2 regions of the Aminobacterium colombiense DSM 12261 genome follow, and region 2 is predicted to be linked to the other one. Evidence: predicted binding sites of a transcription regulator. Region 2 holds the regulator's gene; the other holds the start of a gene.
The links. The regulator HrcA, encoded in region 2, represses chaperone genes, less so after heat shock. The targets are predictions, from matches to a motif close to TTAGCACTCNNTNNNANNGAGTGCTAA.
Positions count from the first base shown of each region.

Region 1 (5,100 bases), 860 kb from region 2:
ATTCCATAGCAAACCCCTAATATGGGGACTCCAAATTCAAAAAGCTCCATAGGAACCGTTGGACTATCTTCGTCCATGACACTCTGGGGCCCGCCAGATATGATAATGCCACGTGGCTTGCGTTGGCGAATATCATCTATGCATACATCCCAAGGGATAATTTCGCTATGTACTTTCAGTTCCCTGATCCTCCTGGCAATCAATTGAGTGAACTGAGAGCCACAGTCCAGAATTATGATATTATCCATTTGCATTCCTCCGAAAAAGAACTAAATTCTCAAGGTAAATACGTTATATGAATTATATTACCAGAAAGGGAAGAAGTGTAAAAGAAAAAGCCCCCACAAAGTGGGGGCTTCCATCTTTATAACAAATTCTAGTACATGCCTTCCATGCCGCCCATTCCGGGGCCGCCAGGCATGGGACTTGCACCCTTGGGTTCCGGCTTATCGGCAACAATAGCTTCAGTAGTCAGAACCATGGCTGCTATGGAGCCAGCATTCTGCAAAGCGCTCCGCGTAACTTTAACGGGGTCTATTATTCCGGCTTCAATCATATCTACATATTCGCCAGTAGACGCATCAAGACCATTCCCAGCTCTTAAGCCGCGGACTTTCTCAACAATGACATCGCCCTGGAATCCTGCGTTTTGGGCGATAAGGTGCAGGGGAGACGAAAGGGAACTCAGAACAATAGTTCCACCTGTTTTTACATCACCATTAAAGTTCTCGAGGAATTTCTCGAGGGAGGCAATGCAGTTGATTATGGCTACGCCGCCACCCGCTACAATACCCTCCTCTACTGCAGCCCTTGTAGCATTAAGTGCATCTTCTATGCGGTGCTTCAGTTCTTTCTGCTCAGTTTCGGTAGCGGACCCCACCTGTATAACGGCCACGCCGCCAACGAGCTTGGCAAGGCGTTCCTGTAGTTTTTCTCTATCGTAATCGGACGTAGAGTCTTCAAGTTCGCGTTTGATCTGGGCTGCCCGTTTGCGGATCTCGTCTGGATTACCAGAACCCTCAACGATGGTCGTCTCTTCTTTGGTAACACGGATTTTCTTTGCTTTACCAAGCATGGAAATGTCAGCGCTATCAAGCTTAATGCCTACATCTTCACTCACAACCTGACCACCAGTTACAATGGCGATATCGCTAAGCATGGCTTTGCGGCGTTCACCAAAACCAGGGGCCTTCACTGCAGCGACCTGCATAACGCCCCTCAGTTTGTTAACTACAAGGGTGGCGAGAGCTTCTCCCTCCACATCCTCAGCAATAATCAGAAGAGGTTTACCAGTCTGCACTACTTTTTCAAGCACTGGGAGAAGGTCTTTTATATTGCTGATCTTTCCATCGTGAATAAGGATATATGCATCATCAAGAGCGACTTCCATTCTCTCAGGATCTGTCACCATGTAAGGGCTGATATAGCCTTTATCGAACTGAAGTCCCTCGACCATTTCAAGAGTTGTTCCAACAGTCTGGCTGTCTTCAACAGTGATAACGCCATCCTGTCCGACTTTTTCCATGGCTTCTGCTATAAGCTGGCCTATGCCGGAATCGTTAGCGGAAATTGCGGCGACCTGGGCAATCTTATCACGGTTCTTAACGGGAATAGCCATTTTTTTCAATTCATCCACCACAAAGTCGATGGCTTTCTCTATGCCCTGTCTCATAAGCATCCCATTGGCACCAGCAGCAACGTTCTTCATGCCTTCGCGAATGATGGCCCTGGCAAGAACTGTAGCGGTAGTAGTTCCGTCTCCAGCAACATCGTTTGTTTTAGAAGCTACTTCTTTAACAAGCTGAGCGCCTGTATTTTCAAAAGAATCTTCAAGATCGATCTCTTTTGCGATGGTAACACCATCATTTGTAATCGTGGGTGAGCCAAACTTCTTCTCAAGGACAACGTTCCGTCCTTTGGGCCCAAGGGTAACCCCCACTGTATCAGCAACTTTATCAATACCACGCAGCATGGCGTGGCGGGCTTCTTCACTAAAAGTTAGGATCTTCGGCATTTTTGTATTCCTCCCTTAAAGATCTAATTCTCGTCTCTTACTTTTCAACAATCGCAAGCACATCGCGTTCGCTGAAGATGATGTATTCGTCTCCGTCAAGCTTCACTTCAGTTCCAGCATATTTGCTGAAAATGATGCGGTCGCCAACCTTAACTTCAAGAGGAAGCTTCTGGCCGTTTTCTAAAACTTTTCCTGTGCCAACTGCTACAACTTCTCCCTCTTGAGGTTTCTCTTTTGCAGTGTCTGGAAGAACAATTCCTCCCCTTGTCTTTTCCTCCTGATTGATGACCTTCACCACGAGACGATCACCAAGCGGTTTTAAATTCATTCGAAAATCCCTCCCTATAATAATATCCTGTCTCGTATATTAGCACTCCTTGTCATTGAGTGCTAACCGAACGGCTTAGATATTAATTGCCCTACTTTTGAATCTCAAGGATAACTAGAAGCGTTTAGCCATGTTTATTCATGATATTATCCTATTAACTCTTAATTTCTATCTTTTTCTTACTTTTTTAATTTTAATAAGCGCTAAACCAGCGGCCATGAAGGATTGGGGGTTAAAAAAAGGTCGGAAATAAGGCCTCTTTTATACCCGTTATATGCAGCAGCTGCTATCATTACCCCATTGTCCGTACACCTTATTGCTGGTGGAATAAACACATTCCAGTCTTTCTTTCTCTGTAAAGCGTTTCGTAATCCTCGATTGGCAGCTACTCCCCCTGATATAGCAACTTTTCGTATGCCCGTCACTTCGACGGCTCGTTCCACTTTCGTCATCAAAGCCTCCACTGCCGCTTTCTGAAAAGAAGCGCAAAGATCAGCGATAGGAAGATCAACACTTTTTTCTTTCAAATCTTTTACCGCCCATAGTACCGCTGTCTTTAAGCCGCTGAAACTAAAGGCAATCTCGTCACTTGATCTTAAAGGAACGGGAAAGGAAAAGGCTTCGCTATTTCCCTTATGGGCAAGAGAATCGATAATAGGGCCTCCAGGATAACCAAGGCCCAATAGTTTGGCTACTTTATCATAAGCTTCTCCAGCAGCATCATCTCGCGTAGCTCCCAAGAGACTGTAGTTCCCAAAATCCTCTGCTAAAATTATTTCTGTATGCCCGCCAGAAACAATAAGACAGATGAAAGGGGGTTCCAGATCAGGAGAAGCAACTACATTCGCAAAAAGGTGCCCTTCAAGATGATTAACGCCCAATATGGGAAGATGCCATGTCTGAGCAAGAGCTTTGGCTGTCATAACCCCTACAAGAAGAGATCCCATAAGCCCTGGCCCGGCAGTTACTCCAATTAGTGACAGCTCCTGGGCAGGATCGCTAACTCCCGCATTTTCCAACGCTCTGTCGACCAAGGGAAGAATCGCCTCAAGATGTTTTCTCGAAGCAAATTCCGGAACTACACCGCCGAAGGGAGCATGATCCTTAATCTGGCTTGATATCAAATCAGCCTTAACATCCCTTTGTCCATCTAGTATTGAAACAGCCGTATCATCGCAGCTGCTCTCTATCCCTAATGTTAAAAATCGTCTTTCCACTCATTGTCACCTCTTTGGAACATTCAGCTCTCCAGAAAAATCACCCAATGAAATAAGAATATTCCGGCCCTTGGGAACATATTTTGCAGGCACGGAAAAAGCCAAGGTCCCCGTACTATCAGGGGGGAGCTCGCCAACGGCCATGAAATCTTTGCTCGTGAGTATATCGTCGTCAGTTACTTTATACTCACCGATTCGAATCATTTCTGGAGAAAAAGACCATCGTTTTATGGCTTTGTATCGCATGATAAAGAGCGCCCTGTTCTTTAGTTTTTTATCTGAATAATGGTTTGAATGCCATTTCAGCCATTCCGGTGCATTGGGATCTGAGGCAACAGCATGGGAAAGGGTGCCATCTACATATACAAATGCCGCCTGGGCACGAGACCCAATAACCATATCTCCCAACGCTGTTCCTTCAATCCATATAACAGTTGTTCGCTCGTCAATCTTCCCTTGCAGAGAGTTAGAAGCCCACCCCAAAGTTCCAGTCAGCCCCATTAACAGGATTGAAACCAGCAAAACCAGTTTCATTTTATTCCTTGTCATTATGTTCTCCTTCCTTAATCTATTCTTTATCCCTTCGCTTAAGAGCACCTCTAAGCCATTGCCACTCATGAAAATGAAAGGCCAGTGTCCCTCCCATATATATCAAAGCCCCCAGAAGCATGACTATGAAGAGCCAGCCGCATCTTAAAAGCAACCCTGCATCTACTGGATAAGGACATAGAGATTTAAACTTCCACACTGTAAAAGCCATAGCGCCTAAAACTATGGAAATACGAAGGGTCCATTTTACGCCTAAAATGTCAAGAGGGTGATTAATGCTTCGGGCAAGAAGATACCCTCCTGCAAATGATGAGAAAGTGAACCCCAGGGAAGTGGCAAGAGCAAGTCCAGCAAAGCCCATAGGTTTGACAAGAAGCAAACAGAATACAACGTTGGATACCACGCTTGAGAGAGTCACGAGCAACGCCGATCTTGGGTTGCTTTGAGCATAGAGCCCCCGAAGAAAAACTGTCGTACAGGCCATTCCCGGGAGCCCCCAGGCATACATGGCCAGAGCTATACCAGTAGCGTGCCATGCCCACGCATTAAAAGCCCCTCGATAAAATAACAGGTTAACTACTTCATCAGAAACCAGCACAAGACCTATTGTCACTGGAAGAATAACAAAAAGGGCAAATCTTACCGCATCTCGCATTGTTTCTCGAAATTCCTTTTCATCTCCAACTGCGCAGCGGGAAAGTTCAGGAAGGACTGCCTGGGAGATGGCAATGACAAAAAGCCCCAGAGGAAGCTGTATCACTCTGTTAGCATAATTCAGCACAGAAATAGCGCCATCCTGGAGAAAAGAACCTAATACGCGGCTGATGACAGGATTAATCTGATTCAATGAGAGACCAGCTGCATAAGGGAAAAAAAGTTTCATCATTTTCCGTAATTCAGGATCTCTTGAATTCGGTTTTTCCGGTAATAGCAGAACTCCATTCCAGGCGCTCCAAACCCATTGAAGCACCATCTGACAGACCCCTCCTGCT
Region 1 is NC_014011.1:605,199-610,298, reverse strand. Features, by position in the region: gene guaA (glutamine-hydrolyzing GMP synthase) at 1-248, opposite strand, end outside; gene groL (chaperonin GroEL) at 377-2,014, opposite strand; gene groES (co-chaperone GroES) at 2,052-2,342, opposite strand; gene tsaD (tRNA (adenosine(37)-N6)-threonylcarbamoyltransferase complex transferase subunit TsaD) at 2,546-3,559, opposite strand; gene AMICO_RS02915 (hypothetical protein) at 3,566-4,108, opposite strand; gene murJ (murein biosynthesis integral membrane protein MurJ) at 4,128-5,100, opposite strand, start outside.
Region 1: a site for HrcA is predicted at 2,382-2,408, ahead of groES (co-chaperone GroES). Genes of this name have one in related genera too.

Region 2 (5,100 bases):
TTGCCCGTGCCTTTATCTTTTGCTGAAACGTTAAGGATTCCGTTTGTGTCGATATTGAAAGTCACTTCTATCTGGGGAACGCCGCGAGGGGCTGCCGGAATCCCGTCGAGCACAAAGCTTCCAAGTTTTACATTATCTGCCGCCATAGGGCGCTCTCCCTGCAATACCAAGATCTCTACCTGGTTCTGATTATCAGCCGCAGTGGTAAAGACCTGGCTCCGTGATGTAGGGATGGCTGTATTTCGTTCGATGATCTTGGTAAATACACCGCCAAGGGTCTCGAGACCTAAAGAGAGAGGGGTTACGTCCACGAGAACTATATCATGATGGTCTCCCGTCATAATAGCACCCTGAAGAGCGGCGCCAGCCGCAACACATTCGTCTGGATTGATGCCTTTCGTGGGTTCTTTGCCAAGAAGATCCTTAATTTTCTTCTGCACCATGGGCATTCGGGTGGAACCGCCAACGAGCAATATTTTATCCAAATCCTTTGCGGAAAGGCCAGAATCGCTCAATACCCGATTTACAGGGCCTTCCACCCTGGCCATAAGGTCTTGGGTCAGCTCTTCGAACTTGGCCCGGGAAAGGGACATTTCGAGATGTTTAGGCCCAGTTTCATTTGCCGTAATAAAGGGCAGGGATATGGTAGTTTCCGGCATGGAGGAAAGTTCCACCTTGGCCTTCTCCGCCGCTTCTCGCAAGCGCTGCAGCGCCATGCGGTCATTCTTCAGGTCGATGCCTTCCAGCTTCTTGAATTCAGCGACCATCCACCCTACGATACGACTATCCCAATCGTCGCCGCCCAACATATTGTCGCCGGAGGTGGCAAGCACTTCGCACACGCCCTCACCTACGTCAAGAATGGATACATCAAAGGTTCCGCCGCCCAGGTCAAAAACAAGCAGCTTGCTTTCTCCCTGCTTTGAATCTCCATAGGCAAGGCTTGCCGCGGTGGGTTCATTGATAATCCGAAGCACTTCAAGTCCGGCAATGGTACCGGCATCCTTCGTCGCCTGGCGCTGAGCATCGGTAAAATAAGCCGGAACCGTTATAACTGCCTTTGTCACAGGTTCGCCAATATAATCCTCAGCATCCCGTTTCAATTTCTGCAGTATCATGGCAGAAATCTCCTGTGGAGTGTAGGCTTTGCCGTCAATCTGAACTGTTTTTTCACTTCCCATGTCCCTTTTAATAGAAAGGATGGTGCGATCCGCATTAACGATGGTCTGCCGTTTGGCCAGCTGACCAACGAGCCGTTCCCCATCCTTAGTGAAAGCTACCACTGAGGGCGTTGTTCGCGCCCCCTCCGCATTCGATATAATAGTTATGTTATCTCCTTCTTTAACAGCTATACAGCTGTTGGTCGTTCCTAGGTCTATTCCCACTACCTTTGACATACATATCACCTCTAGAAAAGAGTATAATTTTCTGCGAAATTCTTAATTGAGCTCTATACTAAGCATCTTGATTCGCTTCTTTGTTTCCTCTATATTTGCCAACCTTAACTCTGGAGGCTCGAATCACCTTGTCGGCCATTCTGTAGCCTTTCTGAAGTTCCAATATAACAATCCCATCTTTTTCAGGATCTTCCACATCCTCTATTCCTACGGCCTCGTGGCAAGCCGGAGAAAAAACTTCTCCCTCTGTAGGGATCTCAGAAACCCCAACACTCTCAAGCACCGATAGGAATTGGCGGCGAACCATAGCAACTCCCGTTCGAATATCCTGTTCCTCAGTTTTCTCTGACTGGCTCAAAGCCCTGTCGAGGTTATCGAGAACTGGCAAAAGCAGCAAAACAATCCGCTCTCCAGCCAAACGAATGTACCGTTCCTTTTCTCTATCCACTCTATTTTTGAAGTTATGGAAATCGGCTCTGGCTGAGGCGGCAGCAGTTCTCAATGCTTCATTCTCACTTTTAAGCTCTTCTATAACTTTTTCCATTTCTTCTTTTTCCCTTGTTACAATTTCAAGGATCTTTTCTTGAGGAAGCTCTGCAGTCTCTACCTTTTCTACTGCCTCTTCCATAGGAGAATCCTGAGCCTGAAAATCCTTATCTCCAGGGGTCATAGAACACAAACCTCCTTATTTTATGAATTCGTATCGTCTTCTTCAATATCTGCCATCATCGCTTCAAGAACAGCAATGGTTTTTTCATAATCCATTCTCATGGGGCCAATAATGCCCAAAACAGTTTTGCGCCCTCTCTTGCGGGACGGAACCATAAGAACAGAACAATTTTGCATGCCGACTTCCGGGTTTTCGTCCCCGATAGTCACGCAGACTTCTCCGCCAACTGAGCATCGCCCCACCATTTCAACGAGGGACGACTCTTCCTCGAGAAGGGATATCACGGCCTGAAGTTTGCTGACATCCTGAAAATCCGGCAAGCTTAAAATATGCTGAGCGCCGCCAGTAAAGAGCTTGTAATTATATTTTTGTAATAAGGCGTCCATCTGAAGGATTGCGGCACGGCATGCACTGGAAAGCTTTTCAAGCCCCTCGAGTACGTAAGAGTACAACACTTCGCGGACTTCTGACCACGGATGCCCCACAGCTACCATGTTAATCCGCCTAGCCAGCTCATCCAGAGAATCCTGTGAGAGTTCGCAAGGTAACGTTACCATATTATGGTGGACAAGCCCGCCTTCGAGAATAAGTATGACCAAAACGGCATTGCCACCAAGACACAAAAAATCAACCCTCTGTATCTCCACTTCGTGAAGGGAAGAAATAGCAGCCACTCCCACATAATTTGTAACACGACCGAGAAGTTGAGAGGCATATGAAAGAAGGGATTCTATCCCCTGCTTCTGATCGCTTATGCCATTCCGCCAGTGTTCAAATCCTATTGGGGGAACCCTTCTTCTATGTAATATGGAATCAACGTAAAGGCGATAGGCCCTGGATGTAGGAAGACGCCCTGCAGAAGTATGAGGCTGATAGAAGTACCCCATCTGCTCAAGATCGTACATTTCATTACGAACAGTAGCGGCACTGCACCCTCTCAGATATTTACGGGCAATAGTTCTGGAACCAGCAGGCTCTCCAGTCTGGATATACTCATATACAACGGCTAGAACAATCTCGAGTTGCCGCTCGGTAAGCATGAATCTCCCCTCCTTTTGAGGGTGTATTAGCACTCTGTGTCAATGAGTGCTAGCCTCACTATTTACAAAAGGTAGATTATCAACCCTTAGAAGTATTGTCAAGACTGGTCAACCTTTTTGTTCTTCCTTCAATTTTCTGTTATAAAGGTTGACATAGATAACAATAAGGAGGCTTTATGATGGCTACCCAATATAAACATACGACAATTCTTTTAGCCCGGCACGGAGAATGCCAAGGGAACAGAGAGGAACGATTCAGGGGTCGGATCGACTACCCACTGAATGAACGGGGGCTGGAACAGGCAAGAGATCTTGGGAAAGCCATCATCCCCTTCTCCCCTTCGGCTATATATTCGAGTCCGCTATTGAGGGCACGGCAGACAGCCTCTGAAATAGCTGACGCCTGCAGCAAGAATGAAGTTATGATTCATGAAGGGCTCAACAATATATATTTTAGCAGCTGGGAAGGACGTCTCAAATCAGAGATTGCTTTTGAATACTCCCATGAATGGAATATATGGTTGACCAGCCCTGAAAGGCTTGCCCTGCCTGGGGCCGAAACACTCATTGAGATACAGCAGCGATCTTTTGCTGCTCTAAAGGAACTTGTGGTAAAACATGAAGGAACAACCTTTGTCCTCGTTTCCCACCGCACTGTTCTTAAACCCCTTATCGCCGCTTGTCTGGGAATACCTGTACCCTATTTCTGGAAAATACATATGGACACCGCTTCATACAGCGTCCTTATCTATGACCCTAAACGAGGATACGGCCTTTTCTGTTTAAATCAGACATCCCATTTAAAGAAGGTTGTCACCGAGTGGATTTAACCTTTTTCTTGACCTCCTCATCAAGAGGACTTATTATCTTTGTGCTTCACCTTCTTTAAAAATATTCTGAGAAAGGGATCTGTGCATTGGCTACATACGAATTAAAGATACTTAATAGCGACGATCTTTTATCATTAATAGCAAAGATCGGGGCTGACCCCCGATCCGCGGCGTACTTTTTGCCCAAAAGGGAAGTTCTTTCCTTTTGGATCCCCCAGGTCGATTTTCGCGCAGCCGCCTATTTAAAGCAGGAAATGCTCGCCCGAGGGGGCGATGCTATAGTGCACCGCAACGTTATTGATGGAAGAACGAAGAGAAGCGACGTTCTGTTAATTGGAACAGAAGGCCAGTACAAGGCTATCTTCCCCAAGCTGGAAGCCATGTCATGCTGGGGACTCGATACACTGCGCAAAGCCCTTTATGCCGCCTTTCGGAAAAGCCATATTGCCGCGTGGGACATTACCCTGCCAGGCGGCCGCACCCTTGGTCTCGGCAAAGGGAAAACGAAGATCATGGGCATCCTTAACATAACTCCGGATTCCTTTTACTCAGACAGCCGGCTTTTCACTGCCGACATAGAAGAGATTCTTATAAGGGCTCAAAAAATGATCGACGCGGGCGCCCATATCCTCGACATAGGGGCAGAGTCTACCCGACCCGGATCCGAACCAATTTCAGAAACAGAAGAAAAAGGCCGTCTGCTCCCAGTACTTCGAGCTCTTAGAAAAAAATTTCCTGAACAGGTTATCTCTGTAGACACGTATAAAGGGAATATCGCAAGGGTCGCAGCAGAGAATGGAGCAGATATCATTAATGATATATCAGGGTTTACCCTCGACAGCGACATGCTTCAGGCAGTTGCCGAAACAGGGCTTCCCTATGTGTTGTCCCATATCCAAGGCACACCCCAAACCATGCAGTCAAATCCTTTTTACAACAATGTCGTTGAAGAATCCATTGATTATTTTGAAAAGAAACTCCAAGAACTGGAAAATGTGGGGGTTTCGGCAGATCGCGTTATAATTGACCCTGGGATCGGATTTGGGAAACGTTTACAGGACAATCTCCGTATCCTTAAGTCTATCCAATCCTTTCGAAGTCTTGGGCGCCCACTTCTTATAGGTCATTCAAGGAAAGGATTTATCAAGAACATCCTTAATAAA
Region 2 is NC_014011.1:1,469,761-1,474,860, forward strand. Features, by position in the region: gene dnaK (molecular chaperone DnaK) at 1-1,397, opposite strand, end outside; gene AMICO_RS07350 (nucleotide exchange factor GrpE) at 1,456-2,067, opposite strand; gene hrcA (heat-inducible transcriptional repressor HrcA) at 2,088-3,107, opposite strand; gene AMICO_RS07360 (histidine phosphatase family protein) at 3,287-3,937, shown strand; gene folP (dihydropteroate synthase) at 4,024-5,100, shown strand, end outside.